One region of the Enterobacter sp. LM3 genome, then DNA from elsewhere that is predicted to be linked to it. Evidence: predicted binding sites of a transcription regulator. Region 1 holds the regulator's gene; each other region holds the start of a gene.
What was found. The regulator PurR, encoded in region 1, represses purine synthesis genes. The targets are predictions, from matches to a motif close to CANGCAAACGTTTGCNTG.

Region 1 (7,772 bases):
CTGGCGTTTGTAAATCTTCCTGCATCGCGGCGAAAGCGGGCAGGTACATATCGGTGGCTAAAAAGCCCAGCACGCTTAAGCCGCCGAGCCAGACTAAAAATCCTTTCCTGGGTTGCATGGTTTTATTCTCTTTAAGGAGGCAGGGGTATGTTGGCGCAGAGTGTAGGGAGTGCAAACCGGCTTGTGAAACGCTAATATTTGGCGGGTGCATTCAAATTTTTTGCAGGCAGAAAATGTGGTCAGATTATTCTCTTGAAGTCGTGGATGCTGTCGCACGCAACGGCAGCTTTAGTGGTGCAGCGCAGGAGCTGCACCGTGTCCCGTCGGCGATCAGCTATACGGTGCGTCAGCTGGAGGAGTGGCTGGCAGTACCGCTGTTTGAGCGGCGTCATCGCGATGTGGAATTAACGCCCGCAGGAGCGTGGTTTTTGAAAGAAGGGCGTTCTGTTATCAAAAAAATGCAGATCACCCGTGAACAGTGTCAGCAGATAGCCAACGGCTGGCGAGGGCATCTTTCCATTGCCGTGGATAACATCGTCAAACCCGAACGTACCCGGCAGATGGTTGTTGATTTTTATCGCCATTTCTCGGATGTCGAGCTGCGCGTGTCGCAGGAGGTGTTCAACGGTGTCTGGGATGCGCTGGCGGACGGCAGGGTAGAGATGGCGATTGGCGCGACCCAGGCAATCCCCGTTGGGGGGCGCTATGCGTTTCGCGATATGGGGATGCTGAGCTGGAAATGTGTGGTGGCCAGCGATCACCCGCTGGCAGCAATGGAGGGGCCGCTGAGTGACGATACACTACGCAACTGGCCGTCGCTGGTGCTGGAAGATACCTCGCGTTCGCTACCCAAGCGTATTACCTGGCTGCTGGATAACCAGCGACGGGTGGTTGCGCCGGACTGGGCATCTTCTGCGACCTGTCTCAGCGCCGGGCTGTGCGTGGGGATGGTGCCTGTCCATTTTGCCCGTCCGAGGATCGACACCGGCGAATGGGTTGCGCTGACGCTGGAGAATCCGTTCCCGGATGCGGCCTGCTGTCTGACCTGGCAACAAAACGATGTATCGCCCGCGATGGCCTGGCTACTGGATTATCTGGGAGACAGTGAAACGCTGAACCGGGAGTGGCTACGGGAGCCAGCTTAGCTGGCTCCGTATGGCGATTAACGACGGTAGTCGCGGAATGGACCATCCGCAACGGAACGACGTTCGATGAGACGCGGGTGAACTTCAATGGACTGTGACTCTTCGCGCTTGCTGACGATCCTGTCCATCAGCATATTGAAGGCCGTTTCACCCAGTGAGTCTTTCGGCTGGTGAATGGTGGTCAGCGCCGGGGTGAAGAAGCGCGAGTTACGCACGTTGTCATACCCGATCACAGAAATATCCTGCGGCACGCGCAGACCCAGCTCATCCGCCGCACAGAGTGCGCCCATCGCCATGATGTCCCCGCCACAGAAGACGGCGGTGGGGCGGTGCTGTTGGGAGACAATCTGCTGCATGGCGCGATAACCGGATTCCGGCTCAAAGTCGCCCTGCACAATCCAGTTTTCCGGTACGGTGATCAGCGCTTCTTCCATCGCTTTCATAAAGCCCGCCAGACGACCGGCACCGGTATTGCGCTCAAGCGGACCCGGGATCACGCCAATCTCGCGGTGGCCGCGCTCGACCAGATAACGACCTGCCATATAACCACCTTCAAAGGCGTTATCGATGACGGAATCGGTGAAATCGGCGCGCGCTTCACCCCAGTCCATGACCACCATCGGAATATGGCGGTACTCTTCCAGCATGGAAAGAACAGACTCCGGGTATTCGGAACACATCACCAGAAGGCCATCCACGCGCTTTTGTGCCATCATCGACAGGTAGGCACGCTGTTTTTCAATGCTGTTCCATGCGTTGCCCAGAATCAGGGTGTAGCCTTTCTGGAAACAGTTTTTCTCTACCGCTTCAATGATCTCGGCAAAATAGGCCGCTTCACTGCTGGTGGCCAGCAAACCAATGGATTTGGTGTGATTAACCTTGAGGCTGCGAGCCACCGCACTTGGTGAGTAGTGCAGTTCTTTGATGGCTGCCCAAACGGCATTACGCGTCTCTTCCGCAACAAAGCGGGTTTTGTTAATTACATGTGATACGGTTGTAGTGGAAACGTTTGCGCGTTTTGCTACGTCTTTAATTGTTGCCATTAAATGTCACTCCAGACCATATCCTAAGCTCCTGAAAAACTGGAAGGTAAACGTTTGCCTTCTCTCACCCTTATCTCGCAACTTTTGAATTGCGGCACGCCAGGAAAACGACACGGGACGTCAGGAGGGGGTCAATGGCCGGTACGCTAATAAATTTAGCGTGGAATTTTGTCCTATCTTGATGAAAAGGGGAAGAGCAAAAGTGGTTATCAGTTTAAATCCAGGAAGATTTTTGATGTAAACTGTGTAAAAATGAGCAAGCTCACTTTCCGTGTGGGGATTAAAAGGAGAAAAATTGATGAGTTCCGATCTGAAGTTTTCACTGGTGACCACCGTTATTGTGCTGGCTTTGATTGTGGCTGGCGGTCTGACTGCTGCATTGCACTGATTTACGCGGAGGGAGAGTGTACTCGCCCTCCGGATCTCCCGATTGTTACTCCTCTGGCAAAAATCTTTTGCCAATTTGTTAACTTCTCATTTTTTGTGATTGATGTCATGCTTTTGACTTCTTTGTTCTGTGTCGCGTGATGACACGGCATCCGGAGTTGACTCATGAAAATCAATTTTCCTCTGCTGGCCCTGGCGATTGGCGCTTTCGGGATTGGCACCACTGAATTCTCCCCAATGGGGTTACTGCCTGTTATCGCCCGGGGCGTGGACGTCTCTATCCCTGCGGCCGGTATGTTAATCAGTGCTTATGCCATTGGTGTGATGGTGGGGGCTCCGCTGATGACGCTGCTGCTTTCGCATCGCGCCCGGCGCAATGCGCTGATTTTCCTGATGGCTATCTTTACGCTGGGCAATGTGCTCTCCGCCATTTCACCGGATTACACCACGCTGATGCTGTCACGGATCCTGACCAGTCTTAACCACGGCGCATTCTTTGGGCTGGGGTCTGTTGTGGCGGCAAGTGTGGTACCAAAACACAAGCAAGCCAGCGCGGTGGCAACCATGTTTATGGGGCTGACGATCGCCAATATTGGTGGCGTGCCTGCTGCCACCTGGCTGGGAGAAGTGATTGGCTGGCGTATGTCTTTCCTCGCCACCGCTGCGTTGGGGGTGGTCGCGATGGTGGCGCTGTTCTTCTCCCTGCCAAAAGGCAGTGTCGGTGAACGCCCTGAAGTACGCAAAGAGCTGGCGGTGCTGATGCGCCCTCAGGTACTTTCCGCGCTGCTGACCACTGTGCTGGGGGCCGGGGCGATGTTCACCCTCTACACCTATATTTCCCCGGTGCTACATGATATCACCCACGCAGCGCCGGTCTTTATTACCGCGATGCTGGTGTTGATCGGCGTGGGCTTTTCCATCGGCAACTATCTCGGCGGGAAACTGGCCGATCGTTCGGTGAATGGAACGCTGAAAGGCTTTTTAACTCTGCTGATAGTCATCATGGTGGCGATCCCGTGGTTGGCGCGTAACGAGCTGGGGGCAGCTATTGCGATGGTGGTATGGGGTGCGGCAACGTTTGCCGTGGTTCCTCCGCTGCAGATGCGCGTGATGCGTGTCGCCCATGAAGCACCGGGTCTTTCGTCTTCCGTCAATATCGGGGCATTCAACCTGGGTAATGCGCTGGGAGCGGCGGCCGGTGGGGCCGTGATTTCAGGTGGGCTGGGTTACAGCTTTGTGCCGGTGATGGGGGCAATCATTGCCGCACTGGGCCTGCTGTTAGTGATGATGTCAGGTCGTAAACAACCTGAAACGGCCTGCGTCGCAGAATAAACAAAAACGCAGAAGGGCGAACCCTTCTGCGTATCTCTTATGCAGCGAAGTTCTTCGCCACAAAGTCCCAGTTAGCCAGTGCCCAGAAGTGCTCCAGATAGTTAGGACGCGCGTTGCGGTAGTCGATGTAGTAAGCGTGTTCCCACACATCCACGGTCATCAGCGGCGTTGCGCTGGTGGTCAGTGGCGTGCCTGCGTTAGAGGTAGAAACGATAGCCAGTTTGCCATCAGCTTCTTTTACCAGCCAGGTCCAGCCAGAACCGAAGTTTTTGATTGCTGCATCAGTAAACTTCGCTTTGAAATCCGCGAAGCTGCCGAATGCGGCGTTAATGGCGGCAGCCAGTTCACCAACAGGTTCTCCACCGGCGTTCGGAGCCAGGCAGTGCCAGTAGAAGGTGTGGTTCCACACCTGAGCCGCGTTGTTGAATACGCCACCTTCTGAACTGCGTACGATCTCTTCCAGCGTTTTGCCTTCGAAATCGGTGCCTTTGATCAGATTGTTCAGATTGGTGACATACGTCTGATGATGTTTGCCGTAATGGTATTCCAGGGTCTCCACAGAAATGTGTGGGGCCAGGGCGTCTTTTGCATACGGTAGTGCAGGTAATTCGAACGACATTGCTTCTCTCCTTATTGTTTTTTATGTTGCGTATAGCCATACGCACAACGAGGATAGAGTAGCAAATTGAAAGGGCATTCAAAAGAGGAACTTACCCTGCCACGGTAGCGGCAGGGCAGGGATCAGCGGATAGTATTCGGTGTCATGACGCGGCGCGCACCCACATAGTGGCGCACCCAGTAGTCTTCGCTCAGAGAGGTGATTTGAATATCCTGGCCGCTGCGCGGTGACTGGATGAATTTCCCGTTGCCAACGTAGACGCCGACGTGATCGGCCATTCCGCGACCCTGGGTGCGGAAGAAGACCAGATCGCCGCTTTCCAGTTCACCACGGTCAACCGGAGAGGCATCGCGCAGGTGGTACATTTCATTGGCGGTACGTGGAATGCGGAACTTCACCAGATCTTTATAGGCGTAATAGACCAGGCCGCTACAGTCAAAACCGGTACGTGGTGAGGTTCCCCCCCAGCGGTACGGTTTGCCGATTTGCCCCATCAGTTTATTCATCGCCGTTTTTTGTGCTTTCTGCACGCGAACCTTATGCACTTCCGCTAATTTTTTAGGGACTTTCGTGCATTTCGTTTTATGACCTTTACGCACGGTACACTTTTCAGTCATGAGGTTAGCGGCAGTTTGCGAGGCTTTACTCTTTGTGGTGTGGGCGGTGCGGGAAGGTTTTGTTTTTGTCTTGCTGGAGGCGGTTTGTTTGGTCTGAGTGGTGGTTTTCTTCTTTTCGTTCTTACTGGTGGTTTTTTTATTACGTTCTGTGCTCTTCGCCAGATGCGTTTTTTGCACAGCAGAATGCCGCGCCTGCTGAGAGGCGTTCGCCACTGGCGTGAAAGTGAGTGTTGTAAACAGTAAAGCACAGAGCGTGATCGAGATTTTATTTATCCGCGCCACTGGGCAGTCCCCTGGTAAAGGCAGGCCATCTATAATACCTGCGTGTGATTTACAAAGCCCGACGATTCTAATCTATAAAAACCCGAGAAGTTAATAGCATTTTTCAATCTAAAATTATGTTTCGTTAGCAAGTGCAAAAAAATTCATCGATTTGCCGCACTATTGTTCACTCCCTAAGCAAAACCCTGCGGGGAACAGGGATAAGCACCATTTAGAATGCAACTTTTAGCGACAATCGTTAAAATAATAAGACGTGACAAAAATGTTATTTTCCGATGTCTGTCTGAACCGCTACAATGTCAGACGAATGCCGTAACAGAAGTTAAAGGAAGCAAGACATGAGCACCACTATTGAAAAAATCCAGCGCCAGATCGCTGAAAACCCGATTCTCCTGTACATGAAAGGTTCTCCGAAGCTGCCAAGCTGCGGTTTCTCCGCGCAAGCGGTTCAGGCGCTGTCTGCCTGTGGTGAACGTTTTGCTTACGTTGATATCCTGCAGAACCCGGATATTCGCGCCGAGCTGCCTAAATACGCAAACTGGCCGACCTTCCCACAGTTGTGGGTAGACGGTGAGCTGGTGGGCGGTTGCGACATCCTGATTGAAATGTATCAGCGTGGCGAACTGCAGCAGCTGATCAAAGAGACGGCGGCGAAGTACAAAACGGAAGAGCCGGACGCAGAATAAGTTTTCTGTGCAGACAAAAAAGCGACCTTTTAAGGTCGCTTTTTTTACGCTGGGCCCGTTATTCCTGGCCTGCGTCTTCACCCATCGGCAGCGGCCAGCCGCCCAGACGTTTCCAGCGGTTCACAATTTCGCAGAACAGTTCAGCCGTACGTTCCGTGTCATATAGCGCGGAATGCGCCTGCGTACCGTCAAAATCAATACCCGCCGTGATGCAGGCTTTGGATAAAACCGTTTGCCCCAGCGCCAGACCACTCAGTGCCGCAGTATCAAACGTCACAAACGGGTGGAAGGGGTTGCGCTTAAGTGACGCGCGTTCGGCAGCGGCCATCGTAAAGCTGTGATCGAACGTGGCGTTATGGGCCACCATAATGGCACGGCTACAGTCATTATCTTTCATGCCTTTACGCACCATTTTAAAAATGGCGTGAAGGGCTTCGTATTCACTCACCGCGCCGCGCAGTGGGTTTTTCGGGTCGATACCGTTAAAGGCCAGCGCTTCTGGCTGGAGGTTTGCCCCCTCAAACGGTTCAACGTGGAAATGCAGCGTGGTGTCCGGAGTAAGCCAGCCCTGTTCATCCATCTTCAGCGTGATGGCGGCAATTTCAAGCAGCGCATCGGTTTTAGCGTTAAATCCGGCTGTTTCTACATCAATGACAACGGGATAAAAACCACGAAAACGGTCGCACAGACCGGTAAATTGAGCGTTATCGGACATCAGGGTCTCTTACAAGGGGAAAAAAGCAGAGCGCATTATGGCAAATTTTGGGCGGGGATGCAGTAAAACTACGGGCGCATATTGCGCCCTGCGGGATCAGTTGCCCAGACCGCGACCAGCGTCTTTGGCTTCAATCAGTTCGATTTTGTAACCGTCTGGATCTTCAACAAATGCAATCACGGTCGTTCCACCTTTTACCGGGCCGGCTTCCCGCGTGACGTTGCCGCCGTTGCTGCGGATGCGTTCGCAGGCTTCAGCCGCGTTATCCACTTCCAGCGCGATATGACCGTATGCCGTGCCCAGCTCGTATGCATCTACGCCCCAGTTGTAGGTCAGCTCAATAACCGCTTCATCCGTTTCCAGGCCGTAACCCACAAACGCCAGTGAGTATTTGTATTCCGGGTTTTCACTGGTACGCAGCAGTTTCATACCCAGTACGTTAGTGTAGAAATTGATAGAACGTTGCAGGTCGCCAACGCGCAGCATGGTGTGAAGTAGGCGCATAATTTCCTCATTAACCAATGGAATGGATGATCTTTTTGAACAGAAACGATGTTTTAGTATAGCGGCGAAGTATCGCCGCTATCAATGCACAAGGGAGGGATTACAGAGAAGGGTAGTCGGTGTAGCCTTCCGCGCCGCCACCGTAGTAGCTTTCCGGGCGCTGTGGATTCAGTTCTGCTTTATGTTGCAGACGTGCAACCAGATCCGGATTGGCAATATAGTCACGACCAAACGCCACCGCATCGATCAGACCTTTGTTGATCAGATCTTCTGCTTTCTCAGGCGTGTATGCACCTGCACCGATGATCACACCGTTAAAACGCTCGCGGACTTTCTGACGGAAGGCTTCGGTGTAAGGCTGGCCGCCAGCCCAGTCAGGCTCAGACATGTGCAGATAAGCAATACCACGTTTAGCCAGCTCCTCAATCAGGTACAGAGCATC
Region 2 (7,772 bases), on a different contig from region 1:
ATAACCCGGTTTACTGGGGTGTTGACCTGGCTTCCGAGCATGAACGCTATCTCGCAGAGAAGCACTTCAAAGCGCCGGTTGTCGTGAAAAACTACCCGAAAGACATCAAAGCCTTCTATATGCGCCTTAACGAAGACGGTAAAACCGTTGCCGCGATGGACGTACTGGCTCCGGGCATTGGTGAAATCATCGGTGGTTCACAGCGTGAAGAGCGTCTGGATGTGCTGGATGCACGTATGGCGGAAATGGGTCTTAATAAAGAAGACTACTGGTGGTACCGCGATCTGCGCCGCTACGGCACCGTTCCACACTCTGGTTTCGGTCTGGGCTTCGAACGTCTGATTGCCTATGTGACTGGTGTTCAGAACGTCCGTGACGTTATTCCGTTCCCACGTACGCCACGCAGCGCGACCTTCTAATCCCCGCGCAATTTAAAATGGCCAGTTTCTACTGGCCATTATTTTATTCTGCATTGTCAATTTTCGTCAGTTCAAAGTCAGCATCTTTAAACCACAACCCCGTCATAACCACTACCTGTTACGTTTTGTTTCCGTGAAATATCTGTGAACAAAAAATAAACCATACTCTTATTGCAGTTAATCCATCTCTGATTCTTTAGCACAAAATTCAACCGAATTCATAGCCATCCAGAAGGCTGAATAAGATCATAAGAAAAAATGAGTCGTTTAGCTTCTGTTTATAGGAATTGCCTTTAGCCAAATTAAATATAAGCAATTCATATAGATAGCAATAAACACGTCGTTTAATTAGCCAACTAGTTCTGAAATTTGAGATGGTTCACAAAGTTCCCTAAAATACACATTTAGTTACATATAATTTCTTTTTGTTACCCAATCTTGAGGATTGTAGCATTTTCAGGCTAGCGAAACGGTTCTATGAATGGAAAGATGCCTGTCAGATACATAAAGACACCAAACTCTCATCAATAGTTCCGGAAATATTTATTGACAGAATTTATTGACGGCAGTGGCGAGTGTCATAAAAAAACCAATGAGGGTAATAAATAATGATGAAGCGCAATATCCTGGCAGTGGTTATCCCTGCCCTGCTGGTAGCCGGTGCAGCTAACGCTGCAGAAATCTATAACAAAAACGGCAACAAACTGGACTTCTACGGTAAAGTTAACGCCGAGCACGATTTCGTGACCTCTGGTGACAACACCAACAACAACGACGCAACTTATGCGCAGCTTGGTTTCAAAGGCGAAACTCAGATCAACGACCAGTTGACCGGTTATGGCCAGTGGGAATACCGCTTCATGGCGAACCAGGCTGAAGGTACTGCTCAGTCAAACAAAAACCGTCTGGCCTTCGCAGGTCTGAAAGCGGGTGACGCTGGCAGCATCGACTACGGTCGTAACTACGGTATCGTATACGACGTAGAATCTTACACCGATATGGCTCCGTCCTTCTCCGGTATGACCTGGGGCGGTAACTATGTTGATAACTTCATGACCAGCCGTAGCACCGGCCTGCTGACCTACCGTAACAGCGATTTCTTCGGTCTGGTTGACGGTCTGAGCATGGGTATTCAGTACCAGGGTAAAAACGACCGTACTGACGTTAAAACCGCTAACGGTGACGGCGTAGGTTACTCTCTGGGTTACAACTTCGGCGAAGGCTTCGGTGCAATCGCATCTTACAGCAACGCTAACCGTACTCTGAAACAAAAAGCTGACGGTGAAGGCGACAAAGCTGAAGCATGGGGTCTGGGTCTGAAATATGACGCCAACAACATCTACCTGGCAACCACCTATGCTGAAACCCGCAACACCACCCGTACCGGTACTGACGGTGACGCTGGCTTCGCGAACAAAACTCAGAACTTCGAAATCGTTGCTCAGTACCAGTTCGACTTCGGTCTGCGTCCTGCAATCTCCTACGTTCAGACCAAAGGTAAAGACCTGGCTGGCGTGACCAACTCTAAAGGTACCTTCAAAGGTGGTGATGCAGATCTGGCTAAATTCGTCCAGGTTGGCGCAACTTACTACTTCAACAAAAACTTCAACGTGTGGGCTGACTACTACATCAACCTGCTGGACAAAGACACTGCATACGCTGAAACCGTTGGCGGCCTGAACGGCAACGACGACATGGCAGCTGTTGGTGTGACTTACCAGTTCTAATCAGTACACCACTTTGTTATATGCTTAATGAACAGGGCTTCGGCCCTGTTTTTTTTATGCCTGATAGTAAAAAATGGCGACTTTTGAAAAGCCGCACGCTTTTCGTCGCAAACGGTTGGCATTTTGTAAATCTACCGTTAACCTGATAGCGGATTTCACTTCTGTCATCACAATGGAACTTCGTCATGTTTGAGAACATTACCGCCGCTCCTGCCGACCCTATTCTGGGCCTGGCCGATCTGTTTCGTGCCGACGACCGCCCTGGCAAAATCAACCTGGGTATTGGTGTATATAAAGATGAAACCGGCAAAACTCCGGTACTGACCAGCGTTAAAAAAGCTGAGCAGTATTTGCTGGAAAATGAAACCACCAAAAACTACCTCGGTATTGATGGTATCCCTGAATTTGGTCGTTGCACTCAGGAACTGCTGTTCGGTAAAGGCAGCGCAATTGTGAGCAGCAAACGCGCTCGCACAGCACAAACCCCTGGCGGTACCGGTGCACTGCGCGTTGCGGCGGATTTCCTTGCGAAAAACACCGCTGTTAAGCGTGTGTGGGTAAGCAACCCGAGCTGGCCGAACCACAAGAGCGTCTTTAACTCTGCAGGTCTGGAAGTGCGCGAATATGCCTATTACGATGCGGCAAACCACGCTCTGGACTTCGATGGCCTGCTGGCAAGCCTGAGCGAAGCCCAGGCGGGCGACGTGGTGCTGTTCCACGGTTGCTGCCATAACCCAACCGGTATCGATCCGACGCTGGCGCAATGGACTCAACTGGCTAAACTGTCCGTTGAAAAAGGCTGGCTGCCACTGTTCGACTTCGCATACCAGGGCTTTGCTCGTGGTCTGGAAGAAGATGCAGAAGGTCTGCGCGCGTTCGCGGCCGTGCATCAGGAGCTGATTGTTGCGAGCTCTTATTCCAAGAACTTTGGCCTGTACAATGAGCGCGTAGGTGCCTGTACGCTGGTCGCCGCTGACGAGCAGACCGTTGACCGTGCGTTCAGCCAGATGAAGTCTGTGATCCGCGCCAACTACTCTAACCCACCAGCACACGGTGCATCTGTCGTTGCGACGATCCTGAGCAATGACGCGCTGCGCGCTATCTGGGAACAAGAGCTGAACGATATGCGTCAACGCATTCAGCGTATGCGCTTGCTGTTCGTGAACACCCTGGCAGAGAAAGGGGCTGACCGTGACTTCAGCTTCATCATCAAACAGAACGGCATGTTCTCTTTCAGCGGCCTGACAAAAGAACAGGTTCTGCGTCTGCGTGAAGAGTTTGGTGTGTATGCTGTGGCCTCTGGTCGTGTGAACGTTGCAGGCATGACGCCGGACAATATGGCTCCCCTGTGCGAAGCGATTGTCGCAGTGCTGTAATTTGCACCCACAAAAAAGCCTGCATCATGCAGGCTTTTTTTATCTCATTCAGATTTACCAGACAGGCATTTCATCCTGAAGGAACGGGTTATGTAATCGTTCATAACCCAGCGTCGACATCGGGCCATGCCCAGAGATAAACGTCACGTCGTCACCCAGCGGCAATAACTTCTGTTTAATCGACTGAATCAACTGCCCGTGATCGCCGCGCGGGAAATCACTGCGTCCTACCCCACCTTTGAAAATCACATCGCCGGAAATCAGCAGACGAGACTGGTCATCAAAGAAGACGATATGGCCTGGCGTGTGTCCAGGACAATGCAACACCTGTAAAGTCACATTCCCTACGTTAATGCGATCTCCTTCGTTCAGCCAACGATCGGGCGTCAACGGCAGACACTCATCAAGACCAAACATGCGGCTTTGGGCGGGTAAACCCTGCAGCCAGAACTCATCTTCTTTTTCCGGGCCAATCACCGGCACACCATAGTGCTGCGCCAGCTCTGCCGCTGCGCCAACGTGGTCGAGATGACCATGCGTCAGCAAAATCTGCATCAGCGTTACACCACTGGCGGCGACTTCCTGCTTGATTTTCTCAGCGTCACCGCCGGGATCGACAAGCGCGGCCAGTTTGGTTTGCTCGCACCAGATTAATGAACAATTCTGGGAGAACGCGGTAACCGGAATAATACGATAGTTCATACTGCTCCTGTGTTTCGTTATTACCAGTGCCGAACTGGACCGGTATCAATATGCACAAAGTTGCTGCTAGGGTAATATCCTACACCACCTGCGCGCATAGATAACGCAGCTTTGCGAATATTGGCTAACGAAACACCTTCAATATGGAAGTCCATTGCCTGTCCCTTCGTGTGATAGCTTTTTTTCGCTACCCCGCGACTGTGGGCACGCAGTTCGTTATTGGTATCAATGGAACGATAGCCAGAAACGAGCTGTACCGGCTTGCTGGTACCCAGCAGGCCCTGAAGGCGGAACAACTGATCAAATAATCCTGGGTCGATGGCTTTTATTTTATTCGCGCGGAAATCACGGAAAAAATGGTTTAGTCTTGCTAATTCATCCTGAATATAGCCTCTGCCATCGAAGAACTCCGCTTTTAGCGACTCACCGGTATGAAGATTGTTGAGCGTTAAAATACGCGGACGAGGTGTCGAGAGGGTGGCAAATGCTGGCGTCGGCAAGATGGCCGCTGCGCCAAGCGCAACACCACCTAACGCCAGCAGTTTGCGGCGATTAGCGTCAAATTTGTCCATGATAATCAGGTCTACAGGTCAATGTTTATCGTATATATGCTTAGCGCACGAAGGGCACCTTAACTGGCAAAGGCCACTACGTCAAGGCACCCAACCCCAGCAAATACGCGGCCTCCAGCCATATTGCCGCGTATTCGCCATAACTTACGACACCCCATTTTCCCGAACTACTTCATTTACCTGATTAATTGTTCAGCTTTTGACAAAATTTGTGCGCCCGATCGCGCAGTGAGATCATAATTGTAAATATCTGTACGATACTGGGTACGTCCATCTTCGCCAACAAATGCCGTCAGGTAGTAAAGATTGACGGGAATGTTGTGTCGAATATTGACGTAACGTGTATCTCCTTGTTTCAAGGCATCGGAGATACGCGTATCGTTCCAGCCCGCATCCTGCAACAGCATATTCGCCAGTTCCGACGCTTTATTCACGCGCACGCAACCGGAGCTAAGTGCTCGCGTATCTTTCTGGAACAAATTGTGGTTCGGCGTATCGTGCAGATAAATCGCTTCTGAGCTCGGCATGTTGAATTTATAGCGTCCCAGCGAATTGCGCGCGCCAGGAGCCTGCTGGAAACGGAACGGTAGATTAGATGCCGTAATGGTCGACCAGTCTACCATCGAAGGATCAATCGCCTCTTTGCTGTTCCAGCCTCGCATCACCGTGTACCCATGACGTTCCAGATACCCCGGGTCGTTCCAGACCTTAGGCAGAATGTCTTTACGCGCCAGCGTTGGTGGCACGTTCCACGGAGGGTTAACCACCACGTTATTCAGCGCGCTGCTCATCAACGGCGTTTTGCGGTCAGGACGCCCGACAATCACCCGCGAGGCCAGCACTTCGCTACCGTTCTGGTAATAAACCAGGGAGTAAGCGGGAATATTGACCATGATGCCTGTAGATAACGTACCCGGCAGCAAACGCAAACGCTGGATATTCAGCGCCAGCACCCCGGCTCGCTGTGCAGGAGAGACATTCAGCCAGTCACGCGTTGACTGACCGATCACACCGTCATCCCCTAATCCCTGAGCGGCCTGGAACTGCTTAACCGCCGCCACCAGTTCGCGGTCGTAAGCCGCCGGTTTATCGCTAAGCGCTACCGTTTTCGTCTCTTTCGCCGCTGCGGAGGGGCTGACAACAACGCCTTGCGGGTCATCGCCAGGCAGCGCAATTTTTGGCCCGCCGTTCAGAATGCCTGAACGGCGAAGGATCTCACGCAGTGCCGGAACATCGCTGCTCCACTGCCCCGGACGAAGCGATCCCGTTCCCCGTAACTGCGGCCACGGCCGGGAATCAGCCACCAGCGCAAGTAACGATTGATGCATCGTTGCATATTGTGGATGTGCCGGGGCAAGGCTGGCGATAAAACGCGGCAGCTCGCCATTGTCCAGCGCCAGTTGCCACTGGTTAATGACCGACAGCGCAGGCGTCGCCAGTTTGTACGGTTTGTCACTGTATAACCAGCGGTTGCCATTCACCGGGATCCCCGCCACAAACTGGAGGTAGCCCATCATGGCATCGGAGAGCACAACATCCCGCGCCAGGCCCGTCACGGCAGGGTCGGTCAGGCGTTCAACCCAGGTGGTAAACTGTGGCTGAAAACCGGCAATCGCCACTTCTGCCAGCTGTTGCTGGAAGGCTCGTACCGCCTCGCGATTTTCCCACATCGGTTTCATATCGCGCGCGGCATAAAGCAGCGTGAGCTGGTTAATATAAGCAGGCGTGTAGCCGGATGGCAGCCCGGACTGGAGCTGCTGACGAAGAGATTCTGTGTCGATACCTTCAGGTAGCGGCTTAATACCGGCCATAATGGCCGTCGCGGGCGACTGATCCAGCGGCTGCGACAACGACGTTGGCTGTGCGCCTATCGTCGCAGAACTGTCAGTCGGTACCATTTCAGGCTCGTCGGCCTGTGCGGTGAACAGTGGAGCAAACGTCACTGCCAGGCACAAACTCAGCGCTGACAACTGACGACCACGAATTTTCTTTAGCAACATCCCTTGCCCCCTGTTTTCTCACGACATGCCCATCACATTGGGGCTTTTCTTCATTATAGGTAGGCCAAAAACGGGTTGCCTTACCTTATGTAAAGAAGTTTAAAGATAACGTAGCCGTAAGCACAAGTTAAGTGTACAAAAAAAAGCGGCGCTTATGCGCCGCTCATTGTAACAAAACGCCTCAGGAAGCGTCCGCCGTTCCCGGCAACGACTCCGGTGGTTGCGGTGCAAAACCACGCAACCCGACAACGTGTACATGTTCACTGTTCTGGAACACTTTACGCACCAGCTTATAGGTAGTGCCTTTTTCCGGGCTGATATTTTCTGGCGCAGCAATGATGAGCTGCATATCCAGACGATCGCACAGCTCAAACAGCGTCGCGATGGAGCGGGCGTCAAGACGCGCGGCTTCGTCAAGGAACAGCAGACGGCATGGGGAGATATCTTTACCACGCAGACGACGCGCTTCATCTTCCCAGCTCTGTACCACCATCACCAGAATCGACATACCTGTGCCGATAGCTTCACCGGTAGACAGCGCACCGGACTCCGCACGCAGCCAACCGTCAGAACCACGGTTAACCTCAACTTCCATTTCCAGATAGTTGCGGTAATCCAGCAGCTCTTCGCCGATGGTTTGCGGCGTACGTTGCCCCATATCAATCTGCGGATTCAGGCGTTGATACAGTTTCGCCAGCGCCTCGGAGAAGGTCAGACGGTTGCTGTTGAACAGATCCTGATGCTGTTCATGCTGCTCAGACAACACATCCAGCAGCGTTGCATGCGCTTCGCGTACGTTCACGTTCAGACGCACGCTGTTTACCTGGCCAAACGACACGCTCTGCAGTCCCTGGTTCAGCTGGCGGATACGGTTCTGCTCGCGCTGAATGGTTTTGCGAATGATGTTCGCCACGCTGCGGGAGCTGATAGCCAGTTTCTGCTCGCGGGAGGTCAGCTCTTCCGTCAGGCGGCCCAG
Region 3 (7,772 bases), on a different contig from region 1:
GCGGAAACAGCGACAGCTCCTGGCAGCCGCTGATCCACGACCTGACGAACGAGGGGCTGGCGTTTGGTCACGAACTGGCGGAAGCGCTGCGTAAAATGCACGCGGCAATCAGCGATTCGCTGGAAGATGATGGCTTCCTTTTTCAGCTTTATCTGCCTGAAGGGGACGACGTCAGCGTGTTCGATCGCGCCGATGCGCTTGCAGGTTGGGTAAACCACTACCTGCTGGGGCTGGGCGTGACTCAGCCTAAGCTCGATAAAGTGACCGGCGAAGCGGGTGAAGCAATCGACGATCTGCGTAACATTGCGCAGCTCGGCTACGACGAAGATGAAGATCAGGAAGAGCTGGAAATGTCCCTCGAAGAGATCATCGAGTACGTCCGCGTTGCCGCACTGCTGTGCCACGACAACTTTACGCGCTCGCAGCCAACCGCGCCGGAAGTACGCAAGCCAACCTTACATTAAGAAAAACAACGCACAGGAGGGTGTCATGGTTATCTCGAATCAAGAGTATTCTCGCCGTCGTCAGGCGCTGTTGGCTAAAATGCAGCCGGGAAGCGCCGCGCTGATTTTTGCCGCCCCTGAGGTGACGCGCAGTGCCGACAGTGAATACCCCTATCGTCAGAGCAGCGATTTCTGGTATTTCACCGGGTTTAACGAGCCGGAAGCGGTACTGGTACTGATCAAGAGCAATGACACCCACAACCACAGCGTGATTTTCAACCGCGTACGCGATCTGGCTGCCGAAATCTGGTTTGGCCGCCGTCTGGGGCAAGAGGCCGCACCGGCGAAGCTGGGTGTTGACCGTGCGCTGGCGTTTAGCGAAATCAATCAGCAGCTCTATCAACTGCTCAACGGCCTTGATGTGCTTTATCACGCGCAGGGCGAATATGCGTATGCTGATGAGATTGTCTTTACCGCGCTGGATAAGCTGCGTAAAGGCTCGCGTCAGAACCTGTCTGCCCCCGCTACGCTGACGGACTGGCGTCCGGTGGTACACGAAATGCGTCTGTTCAAGTCCGAAGAAGAACTTAACACGATGCGTCGCGCGGGTGAAATCAGCGCACTGGCGCATACCCGTGCGATGGAAAAATGCCGTCCCGGTATCTTCGAATATCAACTTGAAGGCGAAATTCAGCATGAATTTAATCGCCACGGCGCGCGTTTTCCTTCCTATAACACCATTGTGGGCGGTGGGGAAAATGGCTGTATCCTGCATTACACCGAAAACGAAAGTGAACTGCGCGACGGCGATCTGGTACTGATTGACGCGGGTTGTGAATATCAGGGCTACGCGGGTGACATTACCCGTACGTTCCCGGTGAACGGTAAATTCTCCCCGGCTCAGCGCGCGGTCTATGACATTGTGCTCGAATCCCTGGAAACGGCGCTGACCCTGTATCGTCCGGGGATCTCCATTCAGGAAGTCACCGGTGAAGTCGTGCGCATCATGATTACCGGTCTGGTTAAACTTGGCATTCTGAAAGGCGATGTGGATACCCTGATTACGGAGAATGCCCATCGCCCGTACTTTATGCACGGCCTGAGCCACTGGCTGGGGCTGGATGTGCATGATGTGGGGGCTTATGGCCCTGAACGCTCACGTGTGCTGGAGCCGGGTATGGTTCTGACCGTCGAACCGGGGCTGTACATCGCACCGGATGCTGACGTGCCAGAAGCATACCGCGGGATTGGCATTCGTATTGAAGACGACATCGTCATCACTGAAACCGGTAACGAAAACCTGACCGCGGGCGTCGTGAAAAAAGCTGACGACATTGAGGCGCTGATGGCAGCGGCACGCGTATGAGCGTGATCATCGTTGGCGGTGGTATGACCGGGGCCACTCTGGCGCTGGCAATCTCGCATCTGACACAAGGGCAACTTCCGGTGCATCTGGTGGAGGCCGTTGCAGCACAGGCATCAGATCACCCCGGTTTTGATGCCCGCGCCATTGCGCTGGCGCAGGGAACATGTCAGCAGCTCTCGCGTATTGGCATCTGGCAGGCGATTGCAGACTGTGCGACGGCGATTAACACTGTTCATGTTAGCGATCGCGGCCATGCTGGTTTTGTGACCCTGGACGCGCATGATTACCGTATTGATGCCCTGGGTCATGTAGTTGAATTGCACGATGTTGGGTTACGTCTGTTCCGGTTGTTACAGGATGCCCCGGGCGTGACGTTGCACTGTCCGGCGCGTGTTGCCAGCTTTAGTCGCAGTGAAGATGCGGTTCGCGTCACGCTGGAAAATGGCACAACTCTTGACGGCCAGCTTCTGGTCGCGGCGGATGGTTCGCGCTCTGCACTGGGTACTCAGTGTGGCGTGGAGTGGCGGCAACAGTCTTATGGTCAGGTGGCGGTCATTGCGAATGTCTCAACGGCAGGCCCACACAATGGCCGGGCATTTGAGCGGTTTACGCAGTATGGCCCGCTGGCGATGTTACCGATGTCGAACGGGCGTTGCTCGCTGGTGTGGTGCCATCCACAGGAGAAGGCGGACGACGTGCTCTCCTGGTCCGACGAACGTTTTTGTACCGAGCTGCAAAAAGCCTTCGGCTGGCGGCTGGGGCGAATTACCCATGCGGGAAAACGGACGGTTTACCCGCTGTCACTGACGACGGCATCTCAGTCCATCTCTCATCGCGTGGCGCTGGTGGGCAACGCCGCGCAGACGCTACACCCCATTGCGGGGCAGGGGTTTAATCTTGGGCTGCGCGATGTCATGAGCCTGGCGGAAACGCTTTCTCAGGCGTGGGACGAGCAAAAAGATTGTGGTGCGTATTCGGTGCTAAGCCATTACCAGAAACGACGCCAGGCTGATAAAGAGGCGACTATCGGTGTCACCGATGGTCTGGTGCATCTGTTTGCCAATCGCTGGGCTCCGTTGGTTGCGGGTCGCAACCTTGGGCTGATGGCGATGGAATTATTCATTCCGGCACGTGACGTGCTGGCGCAGCGGACTCTTGGTTGGGTCGCGCGTTAAGGAGTTATCACCGTGCAAAATGTTGATGTCGCCATTGTTGGCGGCGGAATGGTAGGACTGGCGCTGGCCTGTGGGTTACAGGGAAGCGGCCTGCGTGTGGCCGTGCTGGAACAAAAGCAGCCGCAGCCCGTAGCACCTGATGCGCCGCCGGAACTCCGCGTGTCGGCAATCAATGCTGCCAGCGAAAAGCTCCTGACGCGCATTGGCGTCTGGTCAGGTATCGTCGCGCAGCGTGCCAGCTGCTATCACGGTATGGAAGTGTGGGACAAAGACAGTTTTGGTCATATTGCGTTTGATGACGAAAGCATGGGCTATAGCCATCTGGGCCATATCATCGAAAATGCCGTGATCCACCATGCATTGTGGCAAAAAGCACAGTCCTGCAGCGATGTTACGCTGATGGCACCCGCGCAAATCCAGCAGGTGGCGTGGGGTGAAAACGAGGCGTTTATCACCCTGCAAAGTGGCGACATGTTGACCGCGCGTCTGGTGGTGGGTGCTGATGGCGCTAACTCCTGGCTGCGTAACAAGGCAGACATTCCGCTGACTTTCTGGGATTACCGCCACCATGCGCTGGTGGCGACGATCCGCACTGAAGAACCGCACGGCGGTGTCGCACGTCAGATTTTCCACAACGACGGCATTCTGGCGTTCCTGCCGTTGAGCGATCCGCATCTGTGCTCCATTGTCTGGTCTTTAGTGCCTGAAAAAGCGCAGCTCATGCAGGAAGCCACACCGGAGGCATTTAACCAGGCGCTGTGCATGGCGTTTGATAATCGTCTGGGTCTGTGTTCGCTTGAGAGCGAGCGCCAGGTATTTCCGCTAACCGGTCGTTACGCGCGTCAGTTCGCGGCGCACCGTCTGGCGCTGGTGGGGGATGCGGCGCATACCATTCATCCGCTGGCCGGACAGGGTGTTAATCTCGGCTTTATGGATGCGGCTGAACTGGTTGAAGAGCTGCGTCGTCTGCATCGTGAAGGCAAAGACATTGGTCAGCATCTCTATCTGCGTCGCTACGAGCGTAGCCGTAAGCACAGTGCGGCGATGATGCTGGCGGGCATGCAGGGTTTCCGCGAGCTGTTTGCCGGGGCTAACCCGGCGAAAAAACTGCTGCGCGATATCGGTCTGAAACTTGCCGACACCCTCCCTGGCGTCAAACCTCAACTCCTTCGTCAGGCGATGGGTCTTAACGATCTTCCTGACTGGTTACGTTAAACGCTAATATTGACCCCCATCACACTTTATTTTCCCGGCCTCTGTGCCGGGGAAATTCGCTCGTTTGAAATATTCTAATTTTACGTCATTTTTCGCATTAGATTATCTAATCTGGCTATTTTTCTGATACGGAAATTTTGTCCGTTTTTCCGCATGAAATATCACCATGTGCTAAATCCTGTTAGAGCAATGTTAATTTTATGCGGGTTTAATCGCATTTTCACAGTGAATAACTCTGTAGGCTTTTCAGCGTTTTTTGGTCATAAGCTAATGTGATGACCTGTTTTACCTTATGGTTAATCGCCGGTTTCGGTGGTAAGTTCAGGTAAAAGAGAACGTTTGCGTCGATGCTCACAAGCGAGGTCGACGCCGGGTTTCGCGGCAGTTTTTATGCGTGCGAAATGCAAGATAGCCCTGCTTATTCAACGAGGAAAAGATGGCTCAACAGACTCCTTTGTACGAACAACACGTGTTATGCGGCGCACGCATGGTGGACTTCCACGGCTGGATGATGCCGCTGCACTACGGCTCACAAATTGATGAGCACCACGCGGTGCGCACCGATGCCGGTATGTTCGACGTGTCCCACATGACCATTGTCGATCTGCGCGGTAGCCGCACCCGGGAGTTTCTGCGTTATCTGCTGGCAAACGACGTCGCAAAGCTGAAAGTGCCAGGTAAAGCGCTCTACACCGGCATGCTAAATGCCTCCGCTGGCGTGATTGATGACCTTATCGTCTATTACTTCACTGAAGATTTCTTCCGCCTCGTTGTAAACTCCGCCACCCGCGAAAAAGACCTCTCCTGGATTTCCCAACACGCCGAACCGTTCTCTGTCGATATCACTGTCCGTGACGATCTGTCGTTGATCGCCGTACAGGGGCCGAACGCGCAGGCGAAAGCGGCCTCTCTGTTCAGCGATGAACAGCGTAAAGCCACTGCCGGGATGAAGCCGTTCTTTGGCGTACAGGCAGGCGATCTGTTTATCGCGACCACGGGTTATACCGGTGAAGCGGGATATGAAATTGCCATGCCGAATGAGAAGGCCGCTGATTTCTGGCGTGCGCTGGTGGAAGCGGGCGTTAAGCCAGCCGGTCTGGGCGCACGCGATACGCTGCGTCTGGAAGCAGGCATGAACCTCTACGGTCAGGAGATGGATGAAAGCGTTTCTCCGCTGGCGGCCAACATGGGCTGGACCATCGCGTGGGAACCTGTTGACCGTAAATTTATTGGTCGTGAAGCGCTGGAAATGCAGCGTGAAAAAGGTACGGAACAGCTGGTTGGCCTGGTGATGACCGAGAAAGGCGTGCTGCGCGGTGAGCTGCCGGTGCGTTTTACGGATACCGACGGTAACCACCTCGAAGGCGTGATCACCAGCGGTACCTTCTCCCCGACGCTGGGTTACAGTATTGCACTGGCACGTGTTCCGGCAGGTATTGGCGAAACGGCAGTGGTGCAAATCCGCAATCGTGAAATGCCGGTCAACGTGACCAAACCTATTTTTGTTCGCGCCGGTAAGCCGGTCGCCTAATCATTTTTATCAGGAGAACTTCAATGAGCAATGTGCCAGCAGAACTGAAATACAGCAAAGAACACGAGTGGCTGCGCAAAGAGGCGGACGGCACTTACACCGTAGGGATCACCGAGCATGCGCAAGAGCTGCTGGGCGACATGGTGTTTGTTGACCTGCCTGAAGTGGGCACAACCGTAAGCGCCGGTGATGACTGTGCTGTGGCGGAGTCCGTAAAAGCGGCCTCTGACATCTATGCCCCGATTAGCGGTGAAGTTGTTGCCGTGAATGACGCGCTGAGCGACTCCCCGGAGCTGGTGAACAGCGAGCCATATGAAGGTGGCTGGATCTTCAAGATCAAAGCCAGCGACGAATCGCAGGTTGCCGCATTACTGGATGCAACCGCGTACGAAGCCCTGTTAGAAGACGAGTAAGCCATTATCCCTCTCCCCTTTGGGGAGAGGGTAGGGTGAGGGGAACAGACGACACCCTCACCCCAGCCCTCTCCCTAAGGGAGAGGGAGAAAACACATTCACTGCACGTTTCAGGAACCATCGCTCATGACACAGACTTTAAGCCAGCTTGAAAACCGTGGCGCTTTCATTGAACGTCACATTGGGCCGGATGCTCAGCAACAGCAGGAGATGCTGAATACAGTTGGCGCGGATTCACTCAATGCACTGATTGGCCAGATCGTGCCAAAAGACATCCAGCTTGCAACGCCACCTCAGGTTGGTGACGCGACCACTGAATTCGCCGCACTCGCGGAGCTGAAGGCGATTGCCAGCCTCAACAAGCGCTATAAGTCTTACATTGGCATGGGTTACACCAACGTGCAGTTACCGCCGGTGATCCTGCGCAATATGCTGGAAAACCCAGGCTGGTACACCGCGTATACCCCATATCAGCCGGAAGTATCTCAGGGCCGTCTGGAAGCGCTGCTGAACTTCCAGCAGGTGACGCTGGATCTGACCAGCATGGACATTGCTTCCGCCTCCCTGTTAGATGAAGCGACTGCTGCTGCCGAAGCGATGGCAATGGCGAAGCGTGTGAGCAAGCTGAAAAATGCTAACCGTTTCTTCGTGGCGGCAGATGTACACCCGCAGACGCTGGATGTGGTTCGCACCCGTGCAGAAACCTTCGGTTTTGAGGTGATTGTTGATGATGCCGATAAAGTGCTGGATCACCAGGATGTCTTTGGTGTGCTGCTGCAGCAGGTGGGCACTACCGGTGAAGTACACGACTACAGCGCACTGATTACCGAACTTAAATCCCGCAAAGTGGTTGTGAGCGTAGCCGCTGATTTTATGGCGCTGGTACTGTTGACCGCACCAGGTAAACAGGGTGCGGATATCGTCTTCGGCTCTGCACAACGCTTCGGCGTGCCAATGGGTTACGGCGGCCCACACGCTGCGTTTTTCGCTGCAAAAGATGAATTCAAACGCTCTATGCCAGGCCGTATTATCGGTGTCTCAAAAGATGCCGCCGGTAACACCGCGCTGCGCATGGCGATGCAGACTCGTGAGCAGCATATCCGCCGCGAGAAAGCGAACTCCAACATCTGTACCTCACAGGTGCTGCTGGCGAACATCGCCAGCCTGTATGCCGTATTCCACGGCCCGGTCGGCCTGAAACGCATTGCCAGCCGCATTCACCGCCTGACCGATATTCTGGCCTGCGGTCTGCAACAGAAAGGTCTTAAGCTGCGTCACGCGCACTACTTCGATACCCTGTGTGTGGAAGTGGCTGATAAAGCGGCTGTTCTGGCTCGCGCCGATGCGGCAGAAATCAACCTGCGTAGCGATATCCACAATGCAGTGGGCATTACGCTGGATGAAAGCACCACCCGTGAAGACATCCTGCACCTGTTTAACGTGTTACTGGGCGATTCACATGGCCTGGGCATTGATACGCTCGACAAAGAAGTCGCGCTCGACAGCCGCTCCATTCAGGTAAGCATGCTGCGTGACGACGCGATTCTGACGCACCCGGTCTTCAACCGCTATCACAGCGAAACCGAGATGATGCGTTATATGCACTCTCTGGAACGTAAAGATTTGGCG

Region 2: a site for PurR is predicted at 2,251-2,268, ahead of ACJ9N4_RS00560 (amino acid aminotransferase). Genes of this name have one in related genera too.
Region 3: a site for PurR is predicted at 4,528-4,545, ahead of gcvT (glycine cleavage system aminomethyltransferase GcvT). Genes of this name have one in related genera too.

What each region holds. Positions count from the first base shown of each region.
Region 1 covers NZ_JBJURN010000006.1:100,238-108,009, forward strand. Annotated here, with positions in the region: gene punC (purine nucleoside transporter PunC) at 1-118, opposite strand, end outside; gene punR (DNA-binding transcriptional activator PunR) at 234-1,145, shown strand; gene purR (HTH-type transcriptional repressor PurR) at 1,163-2,188, opposite strand; gene ACJ9N4_RS09380 (YnhF family membrane protein) at 2,487-2,576, shown strand; gene ACJ9N4_RS09385 (MFS transporter) at 2,741-3,907, shown strand; gene sodB (superoxide dismutase [Fe]) at 3,945-4,526, opposite strand; gene ACJ9N4_RS09395 (C40 family peptidase) at 4,649-5,425, opposite strand; gene grxD (monothiol glutaredoxin 4) at 5,764-6,111, shown strand; gene rnt (ribonuclease T) at 6,170-6,826, opposite strand; gene gloA (lactoylglutathione lyase) at 6,923-7,330, opposite strand; gene ACJ9N4_RS09415 (alkene reductase) at 7,431-7,772, opposite strand, start outside.
Region 2 covers NZ_JBJURN010000001.1:112,055-119,826, forward strand. Annotated here, with positions in the region: gene asnS (asparagine--tRNA ligase) at 1-419, shown strand, start outside; gene ACJ9N4_RS00555 (porin) at 1,028-2,146, shown strand; gene ACJ9N4_RS00560 (amino acid aminotransferase) at 2,332-3,522, shown strand; gene ACJ9N4_RS00565 (MBL fold metallo-hydrolase) at 3,577-4,224, opposite strand; gene ACJ9N4_RS00570 (YcbK family protein) at 4,245-4,796, opposite strand; gene ldtD (L,D-transpeptidase) at 4,973-6,796, opposite strand; gene mukB (chromosome partition protein MukB) at 6,978-7,772, opposite strand, start outside.
Region 3 covers NZ_JBJURN010000003.1:256,676-264,447, reverse strand. Annotated here, with positions in the region: gene ACJ9N4_RS05350 (YecA family protein) at 1-464, shown strand, start outside; gene pepP (Xaa-Pro aminopeptidase) at 496-1,809, shown strand; gene ubiH (2-octaprenyl-6-methoxyphenyl hydroxylase) at 1,806-2,984, shown strand; gene ubiI (FAD-dependent 2-octaprenylphenol hydroxylase) at 2,997-4,199, shown strand; gene gcvT (glycine cleavage system aminomethyltransferase GcvT) at 4,636-5,730, shown strand; gene gcvH (glycine cleavage system protein GcvH) at 5,754-6,143, shown strand; gene gcvP (aminomethyl-transferring glycine dehydrogenase) at 6,270-7,772, shown strand, end outside.